DNA from 4 places in the Paenibacillus sp. CR_12 genome. Region 2 is predicted to be linked to each of the others. Evidence: riboswitches for the same ligand, from Rfam matches in the RefSeq annotation. Region 2 holds a riboswitch; each other region holds the start of a gene.

Region 1 (7,368 bases), on a different contig from region 2:
GGGATTGCTGCCGTTAACGCCGTTTGTCGAGATGATGATGGAGCCCGAATTAGAGACGAATCCAGAAGCGGGGATCGAAGAATGACGATTATATATTTTGTGAGACATGCGGAATCCCCATTTATCGAGGGGAAGGAACGGTCTCGTGAATTGTCGGCGCAGGGATCTCATGCTGCGGAGCGAGTGAAGGAGATGCTGCTGGATGAAGGGATTGACGCGATCCTGTCGAGCCCTTATCAGCGAGCGAAGGACACGGTCCAACCATTGGCGGACGCTTTAGGATTACCGATTGCGGAGCAGGAGGACTTAAGAGAACGGATGGCCGGCGATTTGCAGGGACATTCCTTCCTTGATGCCAAAAAGAAACTGTTCCAGGATTCGGCCTTCTCCTTCCCCGGAGGAGAATCCGGTAAAGCCGCGCAAAGCCGTGCGATCCGGGCCTTCGAGATAATTTTGAATGCATATGGAGGCAAGCGGGTAGTGATCGGGACGCACGGCGATATCATGACACTCATGCTCCAGCATTATGATGAGCGCTTCGATTATCATTTTTGGCTGGGAACCACATTGCCTGATATTTACCGCGCCGAATTTGAGGAAGGGCGGCTTGTGAACTTCGCGCGGTTATGGAGCGAGCATCAAGAGGAAGGATGATAAAAAGGCCAAGAATCTCGATAGATTCTTGGCCTTTAAGTTTAGTTACTATAAATGCGAGCTTATGTAGACTGCTTCGCTGCTTAAAATTTGAAAATATTGATGGTTTTCTGCAGCCGGAAAACGGCGTTATTCATCGCTTCCGCTTCTTCAGCCATCTTCTGGATCGACGAGATGCCTTCGTTCATGGAGGCCGACACTTGCTCCGTTCCGGCAGCGGATTGCTGCGTGATCGCGGATATATTCTGAATCGCGGAAGAAATGCTCTGCGCGCTATCCAGCATGGACTGGCTTTCCTTGGAGAAAGCGGCGATCTGTTCCGAAATATACTGCACGCTGTTTACGATCTCCATAAACACAAGCTCTGCTTCGCGGATCATTTCGGTCTGCTGCCTGACGACCTCCTCATTGATTTTGATGTTTTGGGACGCGTGTTTGATGTCCGATTCGATGCTCCGAACGAGATTGAATACTTCCCGGGTTGAAGACGTAGATTCTTCGGCCAGTTTACGCACCTCCTGGGCGACAACGGCAAAGCCTGCGCCATGCTCGCCAGCTCTGGCCGCTTCGATGGATGCGTTCAGGGACAACAGGTTGGTCTGATCGGCAAGCTCGGAGATCGTCTCCGTAATCTTCGTGATTCCCCTGGCGCTTTGGGCTAACGCATCGATGGATTCTGAAACCTTGGCTGTCGCTTCAATGTTTCGCTGCATCCCTGCTGACTGTTTGGCTACCGAATCCCTTCCTTGTTCAACCAGTCCCAGCGTTTCGATCGAGCGGGTATTCATTTCCTGAGTCGAATGCGTATAATTGCTGACCTTCTCTTCGATCTCACGGATGGAATGCGTCATTTCGGATACGTCTTCCGAAATTTCGTTGGCGCCGACGGCCAGCTCGTTGGAGGAAAGGGAGACTTGATTCATCACTTGAATAAGCTCCTGGTTTTTAATCGAGATGCTTGAGCTTGACGTCATCACCTGACGGGTGATATCCGAGGTTTCCTGCAATATTTTGCGAAGCTTGTCCACCATGCTGTTGAAGGTTCTGCTCAGATCGTTCATGCCTCCCACCTCCTCCACCTGGAAGGTGAAGTCGCCTTTGGCGATTTTGGCGGAAACGCTGGAGATTTCCGCGAAGGAGTTCGTAAGCGTTTTCTCAATGAGGCGAGAAAGAGGAAAAGTAAGCCCGGTTAGTACCACGACGATGACCACGCCAATGATTGCTTTACCCATCAGAATAAACGCAAGCAGCATGGGTACCGCAAACAAAGCGGCAATGAGATAACAGGCTGCGGTGATTTTTTGAGACATAGGGAGTCTGTTGAACCATGCCATAAGAATGAGTCCTCCTCAACAACATAGGATATATTTACCATGATTATAGCATCGACGGGCTAAACTAGATATAACGAATTGACAAAAAGTGTTGAATTAGGTCGAAAGAACTGAATGTGATGGGAGTGAGGGGAAGCATAGCCATATGCAGATCCCCTCTTGATGCATAGAGATGAAGCCGGATTATTTCACCGCACGAAATAAGACGGAAGCGAGATAATCCGTATTATCCAGAATCATGCGGTCATGCTTGAACAGCGTTTCCCAGAGCGCAGCATCGAACAGGAGTCCTTTATCGCGCTGCTCAAACGCATCCAGATGACGGGTTTGCTCTTCCTTTAATTGCTCGTTGAAGTGGTTGTACTCCAAAAATTCAGCCTGCTTAAAACCGCAAGACAAAAGGGACCCCGCCCATTCTTCCCTCATCATCAGATTAGGAATGCCGAAGAATTCGAGCAGCTCCTTAAGCTTCGGCTCCGGCATCGGCTTATCCAGCAGCAGTTCCCTGTCCAGCAGGACGCCTCCGCGATCCAGAACGCGGTAATATTCGGGCAGCGATTTCGAGGTATCCGTAAATACGGTGACGGACTCGGCCATGATCAGATCAAACCGGTTGTCTTCGAAAGGCAGCGCGCATACATCCGCCTGCAGGAACTCCACGTCCATACCCATGGCTTCGGCTCTTGCGCGGGCTTTTTTGATCATATTTTCGTTCAGGTCAATGGCGGTCACTTGATAACCCATCTCCGAAAGATGACAGGCGGTTCTGCCGGTTCCGCACCCTACCTCCAAAATGCGGCTGCCCGGTTGAATGGGATAATTCTTCAGCATTCTGAGGGTTGCCTCGAATCCTCCCGGGTGGGCACTGCCCATGCCTAATCTGGAGAGCATGTGAATGTAATTCATCTCATCTATCCCTTCTTCCTTATCGTCAATGCGGGTAATCGTTTATTTACCATATGATTCAGGTACGTTTGGGGTTTTCGTTGAATTTAATATTTTGAGCCCTTTTTTGTGGCGGATGAGAGAATTACTGGAGGAAACGGCCATGAGACTGGAACCGACGGAGGCAGCGATACGCGTCATGCAACGAAATTATCCCGACTGCTTGCTTGCCGTACTTGGCGGCAGCGCGAGCAGTGGTGAATATAATGAACAATCCGATCTGGACATCATCGTCATTGAACGGGACGGATATGACTTCAGCAGGAAGACGATCGAGGCGCATGGCTGGATCGCGGAAATATTCATATTGTCTTTATCCTCCTATCGCGAATATTTCGACGAGGGAGTGCTGGCGGCGAATCCGTCTTTGCAGCGGATGGTCGCCGAAGGTACGGTGCTGCGTTCGTTGCCTGAGGGAGAAGAGGTGCGGGCGGATGCCCGGAATGATTTGAATTTCGGCCCCATGCCCTTGTCGTCGAGCGATATTGCCGAATACCGCTACATCCTGACCGAGTTTTTGCTGGACTTGACAAGTCCCCGCAGGGAAGGCGAAAAATGGTTTACTGTACACAAAATAGCGTCGACTCTATGCGAATTCGTGCTGAGGGCAAACCGGGAGTGGACTGGTGAAGGGAAGATGCTGTTTCGTTTATTCAACCGCTATAGCCCAGCTATGGGGGATCGACTGGAGGCAGCGCTTCTGGCGATTTATCGGGAGGACGATCCTGCGGACCTTATTGCAGTGACGGAGGAAGCGCTCAGGCCGTACGGAGGCAGGCTGCTGGTCGGTTATGAGGAATAAATAAGCCCTGCATAAAAAAGGAGGGGGGTACATTAGCCGTGACGCTCGCCCGCCATAAGCAATAAAATAATAACGTGATTAACTCACGTCATTCTTTTAAATCCAGGAGGGATCTTCATGAGCGGAGCATACGGCGGCGCATGGGGCAATTCAGTAGGAACTATATTGGTTCTCTTTATCCTGCTCGTAATCATCTTGAGTGCTTGGGTTTAAACACCTTCAATATTCTTGCCTGCAATTGATAAAGGCCCGGCGCGTGCCGGGCCTTTATCTGTTGGAAAGGGACCTTAAGCTTTGGCTTTGGGGGATGGGCTGTGGGCCGAAACCACCGCGGTCATGACCAGATGGCTGCTGTCGGATTGAATCGCATGTTGGAACGCGTCTTCGAGTGATCCGAACACCCGGGACAACGCCCCGTCCAATCGGCTGGCGTAATGAACGCTTCCACCGAATGTGCCCGCTGCCTTCGCACGATCCACTTCTGCGTAAATGACATCCATGTAATTGGCGCTACCCATCGGGTAAAGCGCGAATTGGCAGGCCGTTTCGATATCGGCGCGTTCCCCGATATCGTGGTTTAAGCGGGTCGAATCCTCATTCATATACGCATCGGCATCCGTATCGCCTGGGCAGCCGATAGAATAAGTACCGTTAAACACCGTGTGCACGCCGCTAGCCGCGGCATGAGCGAATACTGCTCTCGTCACATCAAACACATGCTCCGCACGTCCGCGAATACAAGTGCTTACATCATCCGTTTGGATCCAGACCTTTTCCGAATCCACGGAACGAAGCGCATCCGTGATCACTTCCACGAACCGATCCGTCATGGGAAATACCGAGAACCGGCAACCCACGATCCGGCTGGTTCCGCATACAAGCTCATTCATAAATTTTTTTCCTCCCCATTGTATAAGTCCACGCAAAAAAACCGCACCCCATGAAGAAGTGCAGTTATGCCTACGCAAAGAAATAAACATAAATGCTACACTTCCCCACGCTAGTATGATCTAGATCGGGTGATAAGGGTTAACGGCGGTCCGCCGTCTCTCAGCACATGGCACCCCTAGTACAGCCAAACATCAAATATGCAGTTGGTATCAAGCCGGCTCCAAGAACTTCCGAAGATCAGAAGGCGAAAGGCCTGCTTCCTGTGTTATTGTATCGTTTTGCCGGCAGGTTTTCAATGGCAGGGCACCATAAAAAAGCCGCCTATTCCAATCCTCAGGGCTTGGGTAGGCGGCTTAGGCCGGCTATGGCTTACTTGTATACCTTCACGCGATCTTCAAGCGGCGCAAATTCTTTTTCGCCCGGATCTGCAACCGGTTTGCCGAAAGGCATTTGAGCGATCAGCTTCCAGTTTTCCGGAATGTTCCATTCGGACTTCACTTTCTCGTCGATCAACGGGTTGTAATGCTGGAGGGATGCGCCCAGGCCTTCTGCCTCGAGGGACGTCCATACCACGAATTGCAGCATGCCGTTGGATTGGTTCGACCAAACAGGGAAATTGTCGGCATACAGCGCGAACTTTTGCTGCAGGTCGGCAACTACGTTATTGTCCTCGAAGAAGAGAACAGTGCCGTATCCAGCACGGAATGCACCCATTTTTTCAGCTGTGGATTTGAAAGCCTCTTCGTCTCCGACAACCTCTTTCAGAATGCCTTCGGTCAGGTTCCACAGTTTGTCATGCTGTTCGCCAAGCAGTACAACGACGCGTGCGCTTTGGGAGTTGAAAGAAGACGGAGTATATTTAACGGCTTCATTAACAATCTCCTGGATGCGTTCGTCGGAAATGACCGGGTCTTTGCTGATGGCATAATGGGAACGGCGATGCTTAAGTGCTGCTGAAAAATCTTTAGACATTGAAAAAAACCTCCTGATGTAATCATGTTTGCATAAGCCTGATAACAAAGATGTCCTTTAATTCAAGCAAATATGCATGTTGAGTTGAATTGCTGTCGTTGAATTATCATTCCACATTAACTTACGTTTAGTTAGAAATAATAATTATGTTAGCATATTAATATAACTTAGAGGGATTGTCAACGCTTCGAAGGAAAGTTAATTTATATTTTTTATACCCGGTTACTGAGAATTAAATCAGCTTCTACATACGTATGTATTTCGGGAACCGCGAATCCAAGCGGCTCAGCCTCGGTGATATAAAGTTTATCTCTGCGAAACTCCATATTATGAACAAATCATGAACAAATGATACTTGGATGAACAAATTAAATGATTTTGATTCTCAATTATACTTGTCGACTGAGAATGAGAATGATATAATCCATATCAGAACGCAATTGATAATCAATCTCAATGAGAATGGTTGGGGAATTGCTGACTGCCGGAGTTTCGACAGACATACGCATAGAAGGAAGAACCATGAAGATTAGATACTTATTCGCAGCCGTTGTGGTACTCTCCATAATCTCGTTATTTATTGGAGTTAAAGATATCTCGCCACTGGAACTGTTCTCGATGACAGAACAACAACAGCATATTATGCTTGTAAGCCGGATTCCACGGCTTGTCAGCCTCATCTTGGCTGGAGTCAGCATGAGTATCTGCGGATTGATCATGCAGCAGCTCAGCCGCAACAAGTTCGTATCGCCGACGACGGCGGGCACTATGGACTCCGCCAGATTGGGGATCTTGGTTGCCATGCTCGTCTTTACGACAAGCGGCCCGCTTATCAAAATGCTCGTGGCATTCGTATTCGCACTGGCAGGAACCTTTATCTTCATGAAGATACTGGATCGGATCAAGTTCAAGGACGCGATCTTCATCCCGCTGGTAGGGCTTATGTTCGGTAACATCGTCAGCTCGGTCGCGACCTTCTTTGCCTACAAATATGATCTTATACAGAATATGTCGGCTTGGCTGCAGGGCGATTTCTCCATGATCATGAAGGGCCAATATGAAATGCTGTATCTCAGTATCCCGCTTGTGATTCTGGCTTACCTGTTTGCCAACAAGTTTACGGTAGCCGGAATGGGAGAGGAATTCGCAACCAACCTGGGACTTCATTATCGGCGAGTCGTGAACCTGGGATTGGTCATCGTTGCGCTGGTTACGGCTTCCGTTGTGCTGACCGTCGGCGTGATTCCGTTCCTTGGTCTGATCATACCTAATATTGTCAGTCTGTACTTAGGGGACCACTTGAAAAAAAGCCTTTCGCATACCGCGCTGCTGGGGGCCGGGTTCGTACTGTTCTGTGACATCCTTGGCCGGATCATCATTTATCCCTATGAAATTCCGATTAGTCTGACCGTGGGCGTACTCGGAAGCGGTATATTCATTTTCTTACTGATGAGGAGAAAGGCTTATGACTTATAAAGCCAAACTCGGCCTGTTGGCCGCGGCGGCAATCATCCTGGTGGCAGTCTTTCTGTTCATTGATCTTGGCGGCAATTGGGATTACGCCCTTCCAAGACGAATCAAGAAGGTTCTTGCCATTATTCTGACCGGCGGGGCGATCGCTCTGTCTACCACGGTGTTTCAAACGGTCACGAATAACCGGATACTGACGCCAAGCGTGATGGGATTGGATTCCTTGTATATCCTGATCCAGACGACCGTGATCTTTGTCTTCGGCTCCTTCACGCTGTATAAACTGGGCAGCAATGTTAA
Region 2 (7,368 bases):
AACCGACGACCAGAAGATCGTAGCGGGAATATCGTGACGGGTAATAATACGTTCGGGCCTTCGCCCGGTCCCCGTCAAATTGCTTCGCCTCCATCGCAGCAGCCACCCGGTGTGCCCGGCGGATGCTTTGCGCCAGCAGCGGCACCACATACATGCCTGCACGGTTCACCATGCCGCGAACTCCCCGAATCGGGCGGACTCCCCGTACCTTCAAAGCCTGGCGGCGGATCACATATTCCTCCCAGACCATCGGCAACAGCCGGATCGAGGCCATGAAGCTGTACGCATACTTCGGCGCCAGCCTCAGCTTTTGCATCAGGCTGTAGAACAAATCCACCGAGGACGTTGTCGTCACGAGCAGCAGCCCTTCTGACGCAAAGGCAATCCCCTTAAAGCCCAGATGCAGTCCCCGATAGAAGCTTTCTTCCGATACCCGGAACAATCCCCATTCCCACCAGATCGTCTCCCCCTTACCGAACAGCATCATGGAAGAGGCGGACGATATGAAGGCAAGCAGGAACGGAATGAAAAACAGCAGCATCTTCCACGGCTTCACCCCGCTGAGCACCACGAGGCAAATCATAAAGATAAAGGCCTGATACATGACGAAATCAAGATCATGGGTCAGCACCGTCATAAAAAACAGCGCACAGATCAGTCCCAGCTTCACCACCGGATTCGCCCGGTGCAGCCAAGTGATCCGCACAGGATTCCATATATTCATGCGTTCACCCCCGTATGGAGATGACCGGATGCAGCCAGCGTATCCCGCGACGCATCGGTATGATTCGCTTTGCCCGTCTCCCGTCCGGATTCCGTCCCGCTACACCAGCGCGGGGAAGGCAAACTTGACGTCAACCGCCCTTCCCGAATCTCCCAGATGTGCGTGGCCGCCCGCTGCGCGATCTCCATTTCATGGGTCACCATGAGAATGGCGGTTCCGGAGCGGCGCAGCCGTTCGCACATCTCCAGAATCGCGAACGTGTTCCGCGCATCCTGTCCGAAGGTCGGTTCATCCAGGAGCAGGACGGCCGGCTGCCTTGCCATGGCCGTGGCAACGCTCAGCCGGCGCTTCTGGCCTGTCGACAGCTGGTACGGGTGCCTGTTATCCATGCCGTCCAGCCCAAAGCGTTCCAGGCAGCGGTCGGCCCGTGCCTTCGCTTCTTCCGGCGGCATATGGTCCACCAGCAGCGAGTACATCACCTCATCGCCGATACGTTCCGTCAGAAACTGAAGCTCCGGATTCTGAAACACGAATCCGATTTGGCGCAGCTGCCGCTCTCTCTTCTTCCGCACTTTCCTGCGCTTGCCCTGGATGACCTCCTCCCCGCAGAGCACATAGGTCCCTTCGGCGCGCAGGAGCCCCATCAAACTGAGCAGCAACGAGCTTTTGCCTGCGCCGTTGGGCCCGATCACCGCAATGAAATCTCCGGGGTATACCTCAGCCGAAGGAAGAGAGACGACCGGTTTCTCCCATCGCAGTCCCCGGAAATCATCTAACCGAATGACAGGCTCCCCAAGGTGGGCATACGATGAGTCTCCCTTAGGCATGAGACTTCCCAGCTCATCGCCTGGCGCGTCTACCGGAGCAAACAGCTCCCTTCCTGCCCGAGACTCCGCATAATCCTCCCAAACGCCGGGATACCAGATGCCATACGCCTGAAGCTCGCTCGCATATTCGGCGAATATCGCTGCCGGCGGACCATCGCCCAGAATGGCGCCATCCGGGGTGAACAGCACCACGCGGTCCACGTATTGGGCCATTTCTTCAATCCGGTGCTCCACGATAATCAGCGTACGCCCTTCCGATACGGCCTTCACCGCTGACCAGATTTGCTCCCTGCCTTCCGGGTCGAGCAGGGCGGACGGCTCATCGAGGAACAGCACCTCCGGCTCCAGCAGAAGGGCCGAAGCCAGCGCAAGCCTCTGCTTCATCCCCTGCGACAGATGACCGATCGGCATATGCAGCTCCTGAAGGTCAAGCCCAACCTCATGCAGGACGGCTTGCATTCGCTCCTTCATCTCGTCGCGGGGAACGCTGAGGTTCTCCAGCACGAAGGCCAGCTCTTCATCCACGTACGGCATGCAGAACTGGGTATCCGGATCTTGGAATACATATCCCCAAGAGCGAGGCACCAGCTGGGCTTCGCATTTCATCGGCACCTCCGTGGCGCGGGGAATCATCCCGCTAAGCACCTGAAGCAGCGTGGATTTGCCGCAGCCGCTCGGACCGAGCAGCAGCACCTTTTCCCCGCGGGCAGCCGAGAAGGACAAGTCCTTAAACATCAAACGCTCCTCGCCCGGATACTTCAGGCGCAATCCCTCCACATGCACGGCCTGCTCCGTAACCGCCTCCGCGGTTGAAGACGAAACCAAGCGGGCGGCGGTTTTAGACATGACGCGGATCATCCAGTGCTTCATAATCCTTCTTGGACGCAGGGCGCAGCAGGGATGTGACGCCCGTACGGTCCAACGCTTTGGCCAGCAGCAGCATGAGCAAGCCGGCAATGACGGCGCCGCTGAGAATCCGCATGCCATACTTGGCGAGGAACATCCAGGTCTGAAGATCATCGGTATAACTGTAATAGAAGTCCATCACCATCGAGCCGACCGCCGCGCCGGCCCCGGCAATCGCCACCGTCCACGCCGAGGTGCTCCGGTAACGGAACGCCGCGAATACCAATTCCGCGCCCAGCCCTTGAATGAGACCGTACAGCAGCAGCGTCAGTCCCCAGCCGCTCCCGAACAGCACTTCCACGTGGGCCGCCGCCACCTCCGCGATGATGGCCACTCCCGGCTTGCGGATCAGCAGGTAAGCGAGCGTGGCCGCTGCGAACCACATGCCGTATAACAGTTCATCCGCTTCGAAGAACAGCGGTTTCAGCAGATTGTAAACCGATCCCCAGAAATGATAAATGACGCCAAGCACCAGCGATACCAGCACCGTCACCAAAATATCGCTTAAACGCAGCCCTTTTCTAGGCTGTACCCCCAATTTTTCCTGCACTGACGTTCCCATAACAACACATTCCCCTCTCCACCGCTATTTTTGTATAAACACAACAAAAAACCGTCTGGAAAAACGCGCAGACGGAAAAATAGGCCCTATGTAGGCAGGGTCGGATATTCTCTACGCTGGCATTACCCAGTTCAGATTAACGGTCAACAGCGGATAGCAGCTGCAATCTCAGCCTGATTCACTCAAGCCCCCGTATTCCCTATTCGGTTTCATGTTAATCTTAAAATACACATTCGTTCCCCAATTAGCAAGAACCTTTTTTCAAAAATGGCTATTTATTGATTTCCGGCTCATTCTATGTCAATATCAGAGTGATTGGCTTTTCCACCAACGTTTTATTGCCGACACCTATGCACAAAGGAGAATGACATGGCTAAACAATTGCTGCGTCTGATGACCGAGCTGTCCTCCCGCAAGTGGCTGTCCCGCATCATGGGGCATTGTTCCCACAGCCGGCTGAGCCGTCATCTAATACCTGCATTTATACGAATCTACCAAATCCCGGCGCATGAAGCGGAGAAGGAGATCCACGAATACCGTTCGCTGAACGAATTCTTTTCCCGCCGGTTAAAAATAGGCCTCCGCGCCATAGACGACACCGCCGATGCCATGGTAAGCCCCGTCGATGCCACGATCTCGGCGATGTGCGCCGTCAACGCCGGCACCATCCTCAGCGTCAAGGGACAGGATTATACCCTGAGCGAGCTGCTCGCCAAGTCACCGAGAATGGAGAATTATATCAACGGTTATGCATTCGTATTGTATTTAAGCCCGACCGACTATCATCGCATACATTCCCCGGTAACCGGCATTCAAGCGGAAAGCGAGCATTTGAAGGGCCGGGTATACCCCGTGAACGATTTTGCGATGACCCATATCCGAAACGTGCTCAGCCGCAACGAGCGCCTCATTACCTACATTGCCCATGAATTCGGCGAAGTTGCAGTCGTGAAGGTCGGAGCCATGAACGTAAGCAGCATCCGTTATGCCGACGAGAGCGTGAAGAAATACGACATTGGCGACGAACTTGCGTACTTTGAATTCGGCTCTACCGTCGTGCTCTTGACGGAGAACGGCACATTTACACCCCGCGGTGACTTGGAACCGGGCTCCAAGGTGAAGATGGGAGAACTGCTCGGTTTGCTGCACCCTTCCACGGCCCGAAAAGGGTAATTCCTTTCACCTTCCAAGCATGCGCTATAAGCTAAGTCCATGAAACATTCGATGGATGAAGGATTACCGCCTGCTCAGCAGCCGGTAAATGATCCGCTGAAACAGCCGATCCGGCAGCAGTCCCTTGATCCGCGCGGTCAGCCGCGTGCCTCGGGGCAGCGTATAGCGGAACCTCGGTTTGGTCATGGACGATATGCTTGCCACAAGACGGGCTACTTCCTGCGGATCTCCGCTTTCCCTGGCCGTCCGCTCGGAATAGTCCAGCACGCCCTTCAGCAGACCGCTGTAGGGTGATCCTTCCTTGACCGCCAGCTCCCCAAAACTCTTATTCCAGATCGGCGTGCCGTAGGCACCGGGCTGGACCAGCACGACATCGATGCCAAAGGGCATCAACTCCATGGACAGGCTCTCGCCGAACCCCTCCAACGCAAATTTGGACGCCGCATAGGGACCATAACCCGGAAAGCCGACCCTGCCGCTAATGCTGCTCATGAGAATGATTTTGGACCGTCCGGTCTTGCGCAGCAGCGGGAGCATATGCTGCGTCACCGATACGGTCCCGAAGAAATTCGTCTCCATCTGCTTTCGCCAGCCCCCCAGCGGCACTTCCTCCACCATGCCGCCCACCGCCTCGCCGGCGTTGTTCACCAGCACGTCCAAGCGGCCGAACTTCTGCTCCAGCGCCAAAGCAGCAGCCTTGACCTGCTCCTCGGCACATATATCCAATCGGAAGATGTGAATACGCCCGGTAACATCTGCTTGTTCAGCCTGAGCCAACAGCTCTGCTGCCGCCTCAGGTCTCCGAAGACCCGCGGCCACGTCATAACCTGCTTTTGCCAGCTCCAGACTGATCAGCAGTCCGAACCCGCTTGACGCGCCCGTGACCAGCGCAACCTTCCCTGCTCCCGCCGTTACCATCGGATCACCGCCGGCTCCGTCGATGCCACTTTCTCCTTCACACCCGTCACCCTTCCTATATCCAAAATGCCTAATCTGTTTCGAGCTTTGCTCTTAAGCGCTTTATGTATATTCCCAATATATCAAATGTTTGCAATGCAGTCCGAGTCCTGACCTATAAAATTAATCCCAATAAAAAAGGGAGCTTGTCAGCTCCCTTTTGCGTGTTTCCAGCGAAATGCGTATATGATAACGGGATTCACCCGTATGTAGGCCAAGGTCCTTTAAAACCAAACGTCCTGATGATTCGGATTCGTTGTCTTCATGCGGCGCAAGCGATTTCTGAAAATACCGCAGCCGCCACGACTGAAGAAACGTCCACGCACCCGTCTTCTTGGGCTCATTCCCCTCTCCCCCCTTCATAAGAAAAACGTCTATCGACGTACTTGCATAGAAGACAGACCGCATTTAACGGAAGTTTTTCTTGCGATATCAGGAAGGCTCTTGCTTCGAATTTATACTTTCTGATATCTTAAAATGAAACTGTACGTCGTTTTTACCCTAAATCGCTTGCTATGAAACCCATAGGCCCCTTCCACCAAGCAGGTAAGTTATGGAAGGGCGGGGAATCACCGAATTTCGGATGGGCTCTTGCCCGTATACTGCTTAAATTGTCGGCTGAAGAAGAAAATATCCCGATAACCCAGCGCGTCGGCCACTTCCGTTACGTTCATCCCTTGATGCAGCAGCAGATGCTGCGCCCGCTCGATCCGCATCTGAATGATATAGGATTGCACCGGCGTGCCGATCAGCTCCTTGAACTTGATCGAGAAGTAGCGGGGAGACAACCCCGCTCTGGCCGCCAAATCCTCGACCCGATGGGGAACCCCTGGGTGCTGGCGGACGTAATTCGCGATTTCATGGATCGCCTCGGACAGCTGATTGCTTGCTTTTTTGACCACCGGCGCATCCAGATCCGAGCGCAGCAAATGAATCATCAGCTGCTTCAGAATGAGCTGGCCCTCTTCCAGTGAACCATAGGGCTTGTCCAGATACAAACGCACATAGCGTGCAAGCAAATATTCGAAATCCATCGTTTCCGTCAGCTTGCGATAAGATGCCGGAATCTCTTCGACCGGGTCGGTCACGTCAAAATGGATATATGTCAATACGAGCGGCTTCTGCGGATTGTGCGTCGCGCTCGTATGATCTCCGGGTCGGAACAGGAAGCAGCTTCCCTTTCCCACGGTAAAGGGCTCGTCATTTAGCTCGACCGTGCCTTCGCCGCTCCATACATAGAACAAATCGTAGTTCTGCATGGGCCTTTCGCGTTTTTGCCATTTCCAGCCCGGCTCGCAAACGATTTTGGCAAGCGCAGGCATGATTATAAACGAAGACGGCGATGCATTCAGCATCTCGTCATAACCCCCTCATCTCATTCAAAAATTGACCTCTTTCCCATCATACCCGTTTTTTATGTTTTTTGCATGTCCCGCCATGCCTGCGCCATCCGGGCAACCCCTTCTTCGATGCTGGAGATGCCGAGATGCGAGAAGCCGAAGCAGGCGGCAGGCGGCCCGGGCGTACGATGATAGGCCGCCGCATCCCGAAACATGACGCCGCGCTTGCGGGCAGCCTCCTGGAACAGGGCATACTCTTCCGCGGAGCGCAGCCAGTTCGCGTATACGTGAAGGCCGGCATCGCCGGGGTGAAGGCGAAACAAGCCCGAGGCATGGGTTTCCATCCCATGGCGAAGCGCCTCATACCGCGCGCCGTACAGCCGGGTCATTCTTCTGAGATGCCTCCCGTAACCTCCCCTTACAATAAAGCGGGCCAAGGCGCGCTGCTCCAATACGGCTGGCGAGATCGGCTCGTACAGGGCCTTGGCCTGAACGACCGCCTCAACCAGGCTCGGGGGAAGCACGGCATAACCGATGCGGAGGCCGGTGAACATCGTTTTGGAGAATGAGCCGACAAAGATGACGCGTCCCTCGTCGTCCAGCATTTTCAGAGGTTCGATCGGCTTGCCGCCCCAGCGGAATTCGCTGTCGTAATCATCCTCGATAATAAAGGCCTGGCGGCTTCGCGCCCAATTCAGCAGCGCCCTTCTTCGCTCCAGCGGCAGCACCGCGCCGGTCGGGTATTGACGGCTGGGGCTTACGACAAGCAGGCCGGCATCCCATTCGCACGGAATCAATCCGGCATCGTCGACAGGGGACGGCAGCGGAATCCCTCCGCTCAAGCTTATGCCCCGGTGGATTCCCTGATAACCCGGATCC
Region 3 (7,368 bases), on a different contig from region 2:
GGAGGGCGCTCGGCTGGCTTCCCAAACAAATACCCCTGCGAAAGCTCGATCCCGATATCTCGGCAAAAATGAAACTCCTCCCGTCTCTCGATGCCTTCTGCAAGCACCATGGCCCCGAAATCATGAGCCATGTTCGTGATCATTTCGAGCTGCTTCTGCTGGGCGGGATTTCGATCGCAATGGTCGATAAGACTCCGGTCGATCTTCACATAATCCGGCTTAAGCTTAATCATCTGCTCCAATGTGGAATAACCTGCGCCGACGTCATCCATGGCAACCGAGATGCCGTGGCTTCGATATACCTCGAATATCGACTGCAAATGCTTCACATCGTCGATCTTCTCGGTTTCCACCACCTCGAATACGAAATCCCTCGGATCCAGATGGAGCCTGTCGATCGTATTGAAGGTGTGGCTCAGACACATCTGCGCATCGTATATCGAGGACGGCAGGAAATTCACGAACCGCTTCACGCCGATCGGAAGCCACTCGGCACTGGTCTCAATCGCACTGGTGCGTGCCGCCTGGTCCAGGAATGAATGCAGTCCGGTTTTTCGGGCTGTCTCAAACAGCTCGTACGGCTGGAACCGGAGTCCCCACTCTACCGGTCGAAGGAGAAATTCATAGGCCACGATCTGCTCGTTTGGATCCACGATGGGCTGCATGTAGCTCGTAAACTGCTTATGTAAAATGACATTCACCATATCATAATGCTCCATCTGCAGTTCGAACTTCTGCATAGGGATCCACGAATGCCGGATTTGCGGAGCTCCTCCACGGGTAACACAGAAGGACAGCTCTTGACGAATCTTCAGCGGAAGGGGTTGCAGACACTCGATGATGGAGATCAGGTCCGCTCGTACCTTGTAGTTCACAGCACAACCCTCATTGTTCTCTTGTACCGCGTAGCCGTTCACTGCCAGCAATTGAATAAGCTCACCACTTGCAGGCTTCATATGAATGGTCCCCTGGTCCTCAATCGGTTCAAAGGTGCTGCAATTGTCGCAAATCATGTTCGTCCTCCTTGGCAAGCTAGCTCTCACTATGCTTCTTATCGGCATTTTGAATATGATTTCTTTGCATTTTATGGATTTTATATCGAAGTTATGACCTATTTTGCGAGAAATGCGCAAGATTCGTGCAATGATTGCGCTAAATTCTACAATAATCGACTTATATTGCTCTTAACAACACATTGTCGATATCCGAATCTTTTGTCTATTCGACTTTTTGATCCAACAGCTGCAGCAGCATCGTTCGTTCCACATCGAAATGCCAGCGGGCGTTTCGCTCTTTGGCCGCATACATCGCTGCATCCGCGCGACCGATCAGCTCTTGGTCGTTCCTGGCATGATCCGGATAGACCGCGATGCCGATGCTCGGCGTGGTTCGGACCTCATGCCCTTCCAGCTCATACGGCTCGCTCAGCATCGTCCAGATCTCTTCCGCCATCCAGATCAGTTCCTGATCCTCGCCGGCCGGATGAATCACTACCGTAAATTCGTCCCCTCCTAAACGGGAAACCAGAACGCCTTTGGATTCAAGGGTTTGAAGACGGGTCGCGACCTTGCGAATCAGCAAATCGCCGGCACGATGGCCGTAGCGGTCATTCACTCGTTTAAAACGGTTCATATCCATATATAGAAGCCCTACGCGGGAACCCGCACGGTCCGCCTCCTGCAGCGAGCTCGACAGCCTCGCGTTAAAGTAGCGGCGGTTATAGAGTCCCGTAAGATCGTCGCGATGCGCCAAGGTCTCGCTCTGCATCAGGCTTTGATGCAGCCGGTCAAACAAGCGGTCATTCTCGAACTGGATCAGGATCTGCCTGATCAGAATCAGGATGACGCACAGGGATAAGCCGGTAAAAAGCCCGTTCCACCCTCCGAACCGCTGCACCATAAGGGCAAACATCCCGCCAAGCACGCTGTAGGGAAGCAGATATCTTACGATCAGATTTCCGAACGAACGGGGCTCCCTCTCATCCAACGATTGATTTCGGGCATCGGGAGCTGACCGCCCTCCTGCCAAACCAATGATGAATACCGATAACGTATACAGTGGGTACAGGTATGAACGAACTTCAACACCCTTATAATCGACGAGATACATATGCAGAACATCGGCGGCAATGTACATGCTCCCGCCGAGGCATATCAGGAAGACCGCCCGTTTCCTTAACTGTCCTGTGTTAAAATACAACACCAAGGTGAAGAAAATAAGCACCGTTGCGCACAGCGGGTACAGCATGTCCACCCACAGCTTTCCCCATAAGGCTTCATTCGCCAAACCGTTAAGCTCGGGCTTGATGAAATATTCCCAGCCTACCGTCATGACCGTTATGCCAACGATCACGATATCCAGCATAAACCGCACTCCCCGAAACGAACCTTGTACGTGCCGGAACAAATAAATGAGGGCACCTGCAAACAGGATGATTTCGAATCCCCAGAATAATTGAGTCAAAATTGTACGGGAAGCGCTCTCTTTCCCCAGCCAAAAATAACAAGCATCGATGATTCGAGCCGAGGCATCCGCCATCAGCCCGGCACTTGCGATAAGCCAAAACCTTCGAAGATGCGGCTCGTAATGCCGACTGATCCGTAGTAAATAGACGGAAGCGGCAGCGGAAGCCATAATGACTAGAACACGCTGAAGCAATAAAGCATCAGGCATCCACAGAACGGTCATTATCTGAATGAATGCATATATGATGGCGAGTCGAATCCACAGATGATCTGCTGGAGTTGGACTCATAAGCATTCCTCCTCGGCCAAAAGGCAAGCTTTCTTCAATGCTTGTTTGTTAGGTCTTTTGAATTAATAGTTATAGTTCTCATGATACTTTTTACCCACCTAAAAGTAAAGATGAGGAAATGAAAGAAAGACCATCGATTCTACTCTATTAAACCATCGCGCTCCAAAAGCTTTCCGTCCTCAAGGCCCACTTGACGTATAGGAATTATATGATAACATTTCAGTCATATCTCATATGAATCGGAAAGGGTGTTTAGCCTTGTCACAGAAACGATTGGATCATGTCGGCATTGTCGTCCGGGACCTTGAAGCCACGATTGCTTTTTACACAACCGTCGTCGGACTTGAACTGAAAGATCGCCTTACCCATACCAATGGCGTCATCCAGCTGGCATTCCTCGGATTTAACGGCAGCGACGAAACGGAAGTCGAGCTTATCCAGGGCTACAGCGACACGCTTCCCGCAGAAGGCACCGTCCATCATTTCGCCGTCAGCACCGATAACATCGAAGCGGAATATGTGCGCGTACAGGGACTGGCCGTACCTCATCTTGACGAAGAAATCGTAACGCTTCCGAACGGGTACCGCTATTTCTTCGTCCACGGTCCCGAAGGAGAATGGATTGAGTTCTTCCAGCGCTAACCGCTGCCGAACAGGATCCTATCAAAATGCTTCATCCCGTGAATGGTTAACGGGGTTCATTCTTCCAACCGCACAAGCCATGCCCAATACGAAGACCTGCCTCGTTCGCATCCCCTTCCGAACTAGACAGGTCTTTGCGTTAGGACTATAATAACGGATGTAACGTCCGAAACTTCATAAATCCCGGGGGAGCTGGAATTTGGCCGGCTGAGAGTGTATCCGATGATACTGACCCTTACACCTGATCTGGGTAATGCCAGCGTAGGAAGTCCATGTTTGCGGCAGCTATGATTTGCCGTGGTATACACTTACGCCGTCATGCGTCCTGATATCATTCAGGGCGCTTTTTTTGTGGAGTTAACGAGGTCATAGAAAGAGAAAGAGAATTCAAAGGAGAGAAGACAAGATGAAGAAGGGAAAATGGATGGCGCTGCTTCTCGCTTGCGCCCTGCTGATGGTTGCGGCGGGATGCGGTACAGGCGTACAGAACGAAAATACAGGTACCGAAGGCGCAGACGGCCAGGCGGCCGAAAAGCTCCGCGACGTACAGCTGATGCTCGATTGGTCGGCCAACACAAACCACACCGGACTGTATGCAGCCAAGGAGCTCGGGTATTATGAGGAAGAAGGGCTTAACGTCCAGATCGTCCAGCCAGGGGCCGGCGGAACGGATACGCTGGTCGCATCCGGCAAGGTGCCGTTTGGCATCAGCTACCAAGAAGGCGTCACGCTTGCCAGAACCCAAGGCCTGCCGCTTGTCTCCATTGCGGCGATTATTCAGCATAATACATCCGGCTTTGCCGCCCCCAAGGACAAGGGGATCGTCAAGGCTGGCGATTTTGAAGGGAAATCCTACGGCGGCTGGGGCTCGCCTGTTGAGGAAGCCGTCATGAAATCCATCATGGAGATCGACGGTGCCGATGTCAGCAAAGTAAATATGGTTAACATGGGCGATGCCGATTATTTTACGGCCGTCAAACGCGATATTGATTTTGCCTGGATCTTCTATGCCTGGACCGGTATCGAAGCCGAGCTCCGGAACGAGCCGCTTGACATGATCTATGTGAAGGACTACTCCGAGCAGCTTGACTATTACACGCCGGTGATCGTAACGAACGAGAAGCTGATCCAGGAGGACCCGGAGCTTGTCAAAGCATTCATGCGGGCGACCTCAAAAGGATACGACTATGCGATTCAACATCCTGAGGATGCGGCTGCCCTGCTGACGAAGGCCGTTCCCGAACTGGATGCCGAGCTGGTTCATGCCAGCCAGAAATGGCTGAGTCCCCGCTATCAGGATGATGCTGCCCGCTGGGGCGAGCAGAAAGCCGAAGTATGGTCGGGGTATGCAGACTGGATGTTTGAACGCAAGCTGCTCGAGAAGGAGCTTGATGCGGACAGCGCCTTCACCAATGAATTTTTACCGGAGAAACCATAGGATGCATTTAATTTGGAAGAGAGACGGCCTGTCCGACAGGCTGCCTCTCTTCCATTACAATATAGCTTGCATGAAAGGATGAGTTTAGATGGCAAACACCCTCTTGAGCATACAAGTGATACCCAGAACGCCGGATGGAGGCGACAGCATTCCTTATGTGGATGAAGCGATTCGGGTCATTCAAGAATCGGGCGTGAAATACGAGGTCCATGCGCTCGAAACCACCTTGGAAGGAGAGCTTTCCGAGCTGCTGAAAATCGTTGAGCGCATGCATGAGGCGCTGGTGAAAGCGGGAAGTCCCAGCGTCATATCCCAGGTCAAAATCGCGCACCATCCGGGCGGCATCAGCATGGATAAGCTGACTGAGAAATACCGTCCATGAGAAAAGGCTGGTGGAGCTCCGTTTGGCCGCCCGCTGCGGCGGTCCTTTTCTTTTTGACGGTATGGCAGGCCGCGGTATCGGTATTCGATATAGAGCCGTATATTTTGCCGGCGCCGACGGCCATCGGGCATGAAGCCGCCACCGGCGCCTCCGGCCTATTTCAGCATACGCTGGCCACGCTGCAATTAACCCTGGTCGGATTTATGATCGGTACGGCGATCGGCCTTGTCATCTCGTTGGCCCTGCATCTGGTGCCTTTTCTCAAAACAGCCCTCTATCCGCTTCTTATTCTTAGCCAGAACGTGCCGACGATCGCTCTCGCCCCGCTCCTCATGATTTGGTTCGGCTTCGGCATGCTGCCCAAGGTTATCGTGATTACCCTGGTCTGCTTCTTCCCCGTAGCCGTTGCCGCCCTGGACGGACTGGCGCGTACCGACCGAACCATGATGAATTACATGCAGATGGCGGGAGCCACTTCATGGCAGATCTTCACCAAGCTGGAGCTGCCGCATGCGCTCCCCTCCATCTTCTCCGGGATCCGCATCGCGGCCACCTATTCGGTCATGGGTGCGGTGATCGGGGAATGGATCGGCTCGGACCGGGGCATCGGCTACTATATGATGCTGCAAAAATCCGGCTACCGCACGGACCGGGTGTTTGTTGCCATTCTGATCATCGTCCTGCTCAGCCTGCTGATGGTGCTGCTGATCACCCTGCTGGAGAAGCGCCTGATCCGCTGGAATCGAAAAGGCTAGAACCACGGTGAACGGACATTTTCCAACCTATATAAAAGGAGGCTGTTTAGCGACATGACATATCAAGTATCCCTGCCGGATCATGACGGGCAGCGCCGGTCATCTACCGCGGTCCCGCCAGCGCCTGCCCTTGAGGTTCGCAGCCTTCATATCACCTTCCGCGAACGGCGCAGCGAAGTGCACGTGCTGGATGGCCTTTCGCTTCAGGTGCAGCCCGGGGAATTCGTCTCCTTGATCGGTCCTTCAGGCAGCGGAAAGAGCACGCTCTTCCATATCATCGGGGGGTTAACGGCTCCGGATGCGGGCTCCGTACTCATGGACGGTCAGGACGTGACCGGAGAGAAAGGCCGCATCGCCTATATGCCTCAACAGCCGGCCCTCTTCCCTTGGCGTACGGTGGAGGACAACGTGCTCCTTCCCGAGGAGCTGAGAGGCACCTCGAAAACCGCCGCCAGGGAAAATGCCCGCAGCTGGATGGAACGGGCCGGGCTTGCCGGCTTCGAGAAGGCGTATCCGCATACCCTTTCAGGGGGGATGCAGCAGCGGGCCGCCTTTCTGCGCGCGCTGATGAGTCCGCAGGAGGTTATGTGCCTGGACGAACCGTTCAGCGCGCTCGACGCGCTGACACGCGGCGATATGCAGCGCTGGCTGCTCGATATCTGGGAGGATACGCGCCGTTCGGTGCTGATGATTACCCATCATATCGAGGAAGCGCTGCTGCTCTCGGACAGCATCTATATCCTGTCGGCGCGGCCCGGGACGATCCTGAAACGGGTAGAGGTCCCTTTTCCCCGTCCGCGCAGGGAAGACATCCTGAACGACCCGTCCTTTATCGCGCTAAAAACCGAAATCTCCGCCATCATGCGCGAAGAACAGCACAAGCGTTGAGCCGCATAGGCAGGATACAAATGCCTAAGCTCCTGTATCCATTATTCAAGAGCGCTTCTCGGAGGCGTACAAGCGAGGTGATGTAACGATGAAATCATTCACGCAGACGGAAACGAATCCCCCTCTGCTGGACACCCATATTCATCTGGATTCTTATGCCTTCTCCGATCAGCAAACGATTCTTGCGGATATCCGCAAAAGCGAAGTTCAGTCCATCATCTCCGTTTCCATGAACCTGGCTTCCAGCAAGCGAAACCTGGAGCTGGCCAGGGAGTACGGACCGTTTGTGCGGCCGGCATTTGGTTATCATCCGGAACAGCCCGTCCCTTCCCCTGAAGAAACCAAGGAACTGCTGGATTGGATGGCTAATCATGTCGACGACATGATTGCCGTCGGAGAGGTCGGCCTGCCCTATTATGCCAGGCTGGAAGCCGAAACGGAGGGCCGGCCGTGGGATAACCGCCCTTACGAATGCCTGCTTGAGCAATTTATAGCATTTGCGAAGCGGC
Region 4 (7,368 bases), on a different contig from region 2:
CATTAACAAATTGCGAAAAATCTCTTTTTGCCTATTATTCATTCCGATCCCCTATTCAACTTAATGGGAGTGCTCACTCATCGCAGAGCGGGTGCATTGTCCTACGTATATCATATCCGGGTCTCTATGGCAAACTGATCTGGGAGGTTACACGAGAGTGGATCAAAAGAAATGGCATATTGACGGAAAAGCTGAGCATATACAGTATTCTAAAATCCGACGTAAACAAAACAAGGGTGCCGCAGAAGTCGGCCCCCTTGTTTCATGATCCGATTTTAATCCCTCTTACATCTTAAGAAATTCTTCCGGTCGTACATCGTATCTTACCTATAAAAGCCTCTACAACTTCCCGCGCCGACTCCGCTCCCGTCACGGCGGATATCACCGCGACGCCATCCGCACCCGCTCCAATCACTTCCTCCACGCGCTCCACGGTAATCCCGCCGATCCCAACGATCGGCAGGTGGATTCCAGCTTCGCGAAGCTCATGGAGAATGGCCGGGCCTTGCGCAGTTATGGCATCATCCTTCGAGCGGGTCGGATAGATCGGCCCGATGCCAAGATAGTCTGCGCCGTGGAGAATCGCGCGCCGCGCTTCCTCCACCGTGTGGGCGGAAACGCCGAGAATCCGGTTGCCGATCCGCTCGCGGACGGAAGCCGCGGATTCGTCGCCCTGGCCGACGTGCACGCCGTCGGCGTTCAGCTTCAGTGCCAGCTCCACATCGTCATTGACGATGAAGGGCACGCCCGCTTGACGGCACTGATCCTGAATCCGGCGAGCCAGCCGGATCATCGCGTCCCCGGCGAGTGCTCCTTGCCCCTTCTCACGGAACTGGACCATGGTTGCGCCTCCAGCCAGTGCTTCCTGCAGGACCAAGCTTGGCTCGACGCTGCAGTTCACGCTGCCGAGCACGAGGTACATCCGCAGATGCCGCCTCATGATCTCGGGGGCCACTCTGCCCGTCATCGCAGCACCTCCTGACGGCGGCGATTGTATGCCCAATGATTGGTCGGCCCCTGCCCCTGCCCCAGGTTTAAGCCGTCCTCAATGGCGGCTTGAATGAATAAGCGCCCGCTCTGAATCGCATCGAGTGCGCTCAAGCCTTGGGCCAGGCCTGCGGTAATGGCCGCAGAGAAAGTACAGCCGGTTCCATGTGTATGAACGGTATCAATTCGTTTGCCATATAAATCTGTGAAGGCCGTACCATCATAAACGATGTCGATGACCGGAAGACTTTCCGGATAACCGTCATCGTTGGAAAAGAGCGGGCGGCCCCCCCTATACTCCCCAGCAGGCATGGCAGTTCTCGTTAGACCGTGCGTCCTTTCGGATTGAGGCAACTCTTCCTGCTGCATACCCGCCGTTATAGCCGGTCCCCTGTCTCTTTCGTGATCCGTACCTTCATCGCTTCCAAGGATTCCCTCGTCATGACCGCCTTTGATCACTACGATCCTGGGCCCAAGAGCATGAATACGTCTCGCCGCTTCTTTGCGATCGTTCATCGTGCGGATTCGCATCCCCGCCAATACTTCGGCCTCCGGTATATTGGGGGTGACAATCAACGCCAGCGGCAGCAAATCTTCTCTTAAAGCCTGCACCGCTTCGCTTTGCAGCAGCTCCGCTCCGCCCTTGGCGATCATCACGGGATCGACAACGACCTTCCCCCAGCCGAATGCCCGAATCCGGTCAGCAACCAGCCGAATGATCTCGGCGTTGAACAGCATGCCCGTCTTCAATGCATCTACCCCGAGGTCCGATCCAACCGCTTCAATCTGCTCCGCAGTTGCTTCGGGCGGCAGCGGATATACGCCGTGAACCCCCAAGGTATTCTGCACCGTGATCGCGGTAATCGCCGACATGCCGTACACGCCGAGTTCCTGGAAGGTTTTCAGATCGGCCTGTATGCCGGCGCCGCCACCGCTGTCAGACCCGGCAATCGTCAGGGCACGGGGTATGCGAGCCTCGCTCATCGCGTGCCTCCGGCAGCCGCCGCTCCCGCTTCCAGCACAGCGGCATACCCTTCCAGCGATCCTGGATGAAGCTTCGTCAGCTCGTCCAGGAAAGTTATCTGGAAGCTTCCCGGTCCCAGATCTGCCGTTCGCTCAGCAGCTTTCGCCGCCGCGGCCCCATAGAAGGCCAGACCCGCCGTACCTGCAAGCAGCAGGTTTGCTTCCACCGCGGCAAAGGCACCCAGCACCGAGGTCAGCAGGCAGCCTGCGCCGGTCACCTTCGTAAGCAGAGCATCCCCTCCGGTAATGATGCGCACTTCCGTTCCATCGGTAATCACGTCCTCTTCACCGGTAATGGCCACGATCGTGCCTAACTCGCGCGCCGCCCGCACGGCCAGCTCGGCATGATTGCTGCCTGCGCTATTGCCTGCGTCTACGCCCTTGATCTCGCGGACCTCCCCGATAAGGTGAGCGACTTCAGCCGCATTTCCGCGCACGAGCGAAACCTTCACCTCGCTTAGGATCCGCAGCGCCGACTCCGTCCGAAAACGGGTCGCTCCCGCGCCGACCGGGTCCAGCAGCACCGGCACGCCATGGGCATTCGCCGATTGCCCCGCGATAATCATCGCATCCACCAGCTCGCGGTTCAGCGTGCCGATGTTCAATACGAGCGCGCCCGCGATGGCGGCCATATCCGCCACTTCCTCCGGCGCGTAAGCCATCACCGGCGACGCGCCCAGCGCGTACAAGCCGTTAGCCGTAAAATTCGTAACCACCACGTTCGTCATATTGTGAACGAGGGGGCTCGTCTGCTGTACCTTCGTCAAAAGCGCCGAAACCTCTTTTTCCCATGAATGCATTTATATCAGCCTCTCTTCGCTATAATGGAATTCCATGTGCTTGTGATCATTGCTCTTACAGCACCGCAGCCTCCAGCTGCACCGGCCACTCCTCCTGCTTATAAGCCATGTCCCAGAACAGATACTCCAGCTGGCAGCTCAGCATGAAATGCTCCCTCATCCGTTCCCGCTCGGCTGCCGTCGCACGATCCGCCCATGCATCGAGACGGTCGCGGAATTTGGCTGTCGCGTCTTCCCCCCGGTTTCCGTAGAAAGAAATCCAGTCGTAAAACGGATGGGAGGCATCCGGCTTCACCTCATTCAGCAGCTTGCGGCCAATCTCCAGGTACGTCCATGGGCACGGCAGCAGCACGGCCATAATCTCCCCCAAACTACCCTCATGCGCCACCGTCAGCATATGACGGATGTAATGATGCGCGGACGGAGCCAGCGGATATCCTTGAAGCTCTTCATAGGTCACCCCGGCGGCTGCGCAAAAATTCTGATGCGGGTGCACCTCGCTGTGCAGAATGAATGAAATCTGTTCGTTAAAGGCCGCAATCTCTTCACGGCTGATCGATTTGGATATGGCTATTCCGTATATCCGCATGTAGGCATTCAAATACTCAAAATCCTGCTTCACATAGTGAATCAGCTGCTCCCGCTTCAGATTCCCCTCGGCAATGCCTTTTACGAAGGGATGATCGAAGATTGCTTGAAAAATGCCTCCCGCCTGCTGACGGAGCTCTTGCGTGAAACTCATCTTTGTCCCCACCTCCAACATATTGAAGAGCAGGAAGTCCGTAAGACACGACTTTTCAGACAACGCTAAAAAGCCGCCCCGAAAACTGGAGCGGCTTCGTCAACAAGCCCGGGTGCGCCAAAAAAACGCACCGAGACCTCATATTCGAAGGCTCCACTTTCCTACGCTAGTACGAACTAGATCAGGTTCAAAGGGTCCAAGATACGCTCTTGTCTCAGCCGCCAACGGCTCCCCTAGTGGACTTCCTATTCTTTTGTCTAATACTGTACATAGGTTTGAGGGTGGTGTCAAACGTTAACAGTTTGTGGACGGAACCTCAAGCTCGAACCTTCCTCCGACCGCGTGATTGTGACGATGTACCGTGGCGGCTGTCTTTTCGCAAGATAAAAACGCAGGCTACCCCAAACTCATTCCGGAAACACTGACGCTCGGCTGTCATATATGCCCCTGCATAATGAGTGCATAAGCACAATTCAAATAAATGAAATTTAAAGGAGCGAGCGTATTTATGACGTACCGACCGAAAACGGTTAAACCCATTCCGGATGGCTACACCTCCGTGACGCCGTGGATCATCTCAAGAAACTCCGCAGCGCTGATCAATTTCCTCAAACAGGCATTCCGAGCCGAAGAGCTTGCGCGCGTCTATGTTGGCGATGGTGTCATCGGCCATGCCGAGGTGCGAATCGGGGATGCCGTCGTCATGATGTTTGACGCAAAGCCGGAATGGCCGGATAGCCCGGCATACCTCCGTTTGTATGTTGAGGATTGCGATGACGTGTATCGGCAAGCGCTGGCCGCAGGAGCGGTCTCGGTGACGGAGCCAACGACCTTGTTCTTCGGCGATCGGGTGGGACGGGTACGGGACCCGTTCGGCAACTTATGGTGGGTACAGACACGAATGGAGGACCTCACTCCGATGGAAATGGAACAGCGTGCCCAAGACCCGGAATACATTCAAGCGATGACCTATGTTGCAGGGGCGGAGATCGTGGTGAAGATGTCGTAAAAAGTTACCGTGAAGCGAGCGTTATTACAGGGAGGACATGGGTGGATTCGGTGTCCCAGGGGTGTGCATGGATGGCGCCGACCAAAACAACTTAGAACACCATAACTTAGAGTAGCTTTGGGTTAGAGGTAGAATCCGGTATATAGTTGGTGCTACTACTGGTCTTGGTACTACTACTGGTCTTGGTGCGACCGGTTGAGGAAAGCGGACTGAAGATACGTTATTTAGCTGAAAAGGCGTAATTTTTGATGGCTAACGGACACCAGATACGTTATTCATAGAATATGATGGCAAAAGGACAGTCTATTGCGGAAATAAGGGATCCTGTGTCCGTTTGATCTGAGAATCGCGGGTTAATCAGGGAAATAAGGGACCCTGTGTCCGTTAACAGGTCATGGTTAGCGGCATGATGCCCGGAGTTGGTTAGGCTGTACTGGCGAGCGATGTGACATACAACTGCATACCGGCGGTACTTCGACGTAGCGATGTTACCGACGCGCGATGTTAAAAAAGGAGGCATCCCAAAAGATCCCAGATCTTTCGGGGTGCCTCCTTTATCCGCTTGTTCCCAGCATCTTCCGCTATACGATGATACTAGCTTTCAGCATCCGTCTTCATCCCTTACTGAATGCCGTAAAACTCCTGCAGTTGGTCGATCATCAGGTTGGCCGCCAGGATGCCGCCCGCCGTATTCCAGATCGCGTCATCCACTTTGTGGGCTTGACCGTTCTTCACAACGTTCAGGTTCTTCCACAGCGGATCGTTGATCCATTCCTGCTCGGTCTGGTTGGCGCCGCCATCCCCTGTCTCATAAGTGAAGTAGAACAGTCTGTCGGCTTCCACCTCAGGCAGACGTTCCTTCGTGATCTCGTCCACGAAATCGTCCTTGGCGTTCTTGGTCATGTCGTTGCGGGCAATGCCGATTTTATCGAAAATAACGCCCGAGAACGTATTGGTGTGGTACACCCGCGTCTTGCCTGCCATGAAACGAACCACGGAGACGGTTTCGTCGACCTTGCTTCCAGCCTTCTCTTTAAACTCCTGGATCCGCTTGTCGTAGGCAGCCAAGAGTTCTTCGCCTTCCGACACTTTGTTCAGCGCCTTGGCATACAGTTCAAAATTGTTCTGCCACTCGCCGCGAAGATCCTCGGCAAAAACAGTCGGCGCGATCGCCTTCAATTGCTCGTATACTTTTTCCTGACGCATCTTGTTGCCGATGATCAGGTCAGGCTGCAGACCCGCGATCAGCTCGATGTTCGGCTGGCTCTCTTCCCCGACAACGGTAACGCCTTCCATCTGGTCTTTAATATGCGGATACCAAGGATCCCCCGTCCAGGATCTAACGGCACCTACCGGCTTCACGCCCAAGGCCAGAAGCGCCTCGGTTCCTTCGTTCGTGAGGACGACGACCTTTTGAGGCGTTCCTTTGATCGTTTCCGTCCCCATGGCATGCGTAACTTCATACGATTCGCCGCCGGCAGCAGCGCCGCTGTTGCCCTCTGCGGTATTCGTCGTGTCGCCGCCCGCGTTGCTTGTCCCTTCTTGCGCCGGGCTTGCTCCGCACCCCACGAGAATCACGATCATGATCAGAGCCAGCAAGCTAAACTTGAGGCCTCTTGCCCGTTTCTTTGCCATTCCTGTTCCCATTCCTATCTAAATCCCCCTTGTGTCATATCCCGCTATTTGAAAACCATTATCAATCACTGATTCAAAACTATAAAGGGTTTCGTGAAAAATATCAATATATTTGTGAGAATGATTATCAAGCTCATTGACAGATACCGTCCCTTCACCTAAAATTCATATGAACTTAATTATTCATGGACTTAAGAAAGTGAGCATATATGCGCGTATTCGGACTATTGATATCGCTATTGGCGCTGGCCGCTGCCGTCATGGGCAGCATCGCATTCGGAGTAACGAACATCCCTCTTTATCAGGTATGGGAATCGTTCACTCACTTTAACGGAAGCAACGAACATCTGATTATTCTCACGGCAAGGCTTCCTCGAGCGCTAATTGCCGTCGCCGTGGGGGCGTGCCTTGCGGTTGCGGGTGCGCTCATGCAGGTCATCACGCGCAATCCGATTGCGTCGCCAAGCACGCTTGGCGTGAACTCCGGCGCGGCTTTCTTCATTATTCTGGCATCGGGCTGGCTGGGCATTGGCGGACTTCAGTCCCTTACCTGGGTCGCGTTGATCGGAGCCGCCGTCAGCGGCGGTATCGTATTCTTCCTCGGCAGCATCGGCAGGGACGGCATGACGCCGGTCAAAATCACCTTAGCGGGGGCTTCCATGGCCGCTTTCTTCCACTCCCTGACCCAAGGATTAATGCTCTCCGACGGCAAAATGTTCGATCAGGTGCTGGTATGGCTGGTCGGTTCGGTAGCCGGACGCGATTTGAACCAGCTAACCGCCGTATGGCCGTACATGGCCGTTGGCATGCTGGCTGCGCTGCTGCTGGGACGACATCTGAACGCCCTCTCCATGGGAGACGACATCGCTCAGAGCCTCGGGCAAAAAACCGCACTCATCAAGCTGTTAGCTGCTGCAGCCGTCATCCTGCTGGCCGGCGGCTCCGTAGCGGCGGCGGGACCCATCGCATTCGTAGGGATCATCATCCCTCATATCGTTCGGTATTTAATAGGAAATGATTATCGGTGGATACTACCTTACAGTGCGGTGTTTGGCGCACTCCTGCTGGTGACGGCCGATCTCGGCTCCAGATACATTGCCATGCCGAAGGAAGTCCCTGTCGGCGTGATGACTGCAATCATCGGGGTGCCGTTCTTCGTGTACATAGCCAGG

The links. Region 2 has a riboswitch for thiamine pyrophosphate ahead of RB297_RS28005 (ECF transporter S component). Riboswitches for the same ligand answer to the same signal wherever they lie in the genome.
Region 1: linked by a shared signal. The riboswitch ahead of RB297_RS10030 (YkoF family thiamine/hydroxymethylpyrimidine-binding protein) and the one ahead of RB297_RS28005 (ECF transporter S component) in region 2 are both predicted to bind thiamine pyrophosphate.
Region 3: linked by a shared signal. The riboswitch ahead of RB297_RS19395 (ABC transporter substrate-binding protein) and the one ahead of RB297_RS28005 (ECF transporter S component) in region 2 are both predicted to bind thiamine pyrophosphate.
Region 4: linked by a shared signal. The riboswitch ahead of tenA (thiaminase II) and the one ahead of RB297_RS28005 (ECF transporter S component) in region 2 are both predicted to bind thiamine pyrophosphate.

The regions. Positions count from the first base shown of each region.
Region 1 is NZ_JAVFHO010000002.1:1,378,168-1,385,535, reverse strand. It holds gene RB297_RS10060 (NUDIX hydrolase) at 1-85, shown strand, start outside; gene RB297_RS10055 (histidine phosphatase family protein) at 82-654, shown strand; gene RB297_RS10050 (methyl-accepting chemotaxis protein) at 738-1,988, opposite strand; gene RB297_RS10045 (class I SAM-dependent methyltransferase) at 2,172-2,894, opposite strand; gene RB297_RS10040 (nucleotidyltransferase domain-containing protein) at 3,037-3,735, shown strand; gene RB297_RS10035 (hypothetical protein) at 3,853-3,948, shown strand; gene RB297_RS10030 (YkoF family thiamine/hydroxymethylpyrimidine-binding protein) at 4,023-4,625, opposite strand; TPP riboswitch at 4,711-4,813, opposite strand; gene RB297_RS10025 (nitroreductase family protein) at 4,996-5,598, opposite strand; gene RB297_RS10020 (ABC transporter permease) at 6,121-7,074, shown strand; gene RB297_RS10015 (iron chelate uptake ABC transporter family permease subunit) at 7,064-7,368, shown strand, end outside.
Region 2 is NZ_JAVFHO010000011.1:88,571-95,938, forward strand. It holds gene RB297_RS27995 (energy-coupling factor transporter transmembrane component T family protein) at 1-724, opposite strand, end outside; gene RB297_RS28000 (ABC transporter ATP-binding protein) at 721-2,397, opposite strand; gene RB297_RS28005 (ECF transporter S component) at 2,390-3,019, opposite strand; TPP riboswitch at 3,111-3,223, opposite strand; gene asd (archaetidylserine decarboxylase) at 3,389-4,192, shown strand; gene RB297_RS28015 (SDR family oxidoreductase) at 4,256-5,110, opposite strand; gene RB297_RS28020 (helix-turn-helix domain-containing protein) at 5,719-6,504, opposite strand; gene pdxR (MocR-like pyridoxine biosynthesis transcription factor PdxR) at 6,564-7,368, opposite strand, start outside.
Region 3 is NZ_JAVFHO010000005.1:126,269-133,636, forward strand. It holds gene RB297_RS19380 (EAL domain-containing protein) at 1-1,013, opposite strand, end outside; gene RB297_RS19385 (diguanylate cyclase domain-containing protein) at 1,219-2,754, opposite strand; gene RB297_RS19390 (VOC family protein) at 3,013-3,396, shown strand; TPP riboswitch at 3,572-3,681, shown strand; gene RB297_RS19395 (ABC transporter substrate-binding protein) at 3,803-4,834, shown strand; gene RB297_RS19400 (MTH1187 family thiamine-binding protein) at 4,923-5,216, shown strand; gene RB297_RS19405 (ABC transporter permease) at 5,213-5,971, shown strand; gene RB297_RS19410 (ABC transporter ATP-binding protein) at 6,026-6,859, shown strand; gene RB297_RS19415 (TatD family hydrolase) at 6,948-7,368, shown strand, end outside.
Region 4 is NZ_JAVFHO010000003.1:516,271-523,638, forward strand. It holds gene RB297_RS14485 (BglG family transcription antiterminator) at 1-42, opposite strand, end outside; gene thiE (thiamine phosphate synthase) at 293-967, opposite strand; gene thiD (bifunctional hydroxymethylpyrimidine kinase/phosphomethylpyrimidine kinase) at 964-1,971, opposite strand; gene thiM (hydroxyethylthiazole kinase) at 1,968-2,810, opposite strand; gene tenA (thiaminase II) at 2,866-3,552, opposite strand; TPP riboswitch at 3,694-3,797, opposite strand; gene RB297_RS14510 (VOC family protein) at 4,061-4,561, shown strand; gene RB297_RS14515 (ABC transporter substrate-binding protein) at 5,183-6,208, opposite strand; gene RB297_RS14520 (FecCD family ABC transporter permease) at 6,406-7,368, shown strand, end outside.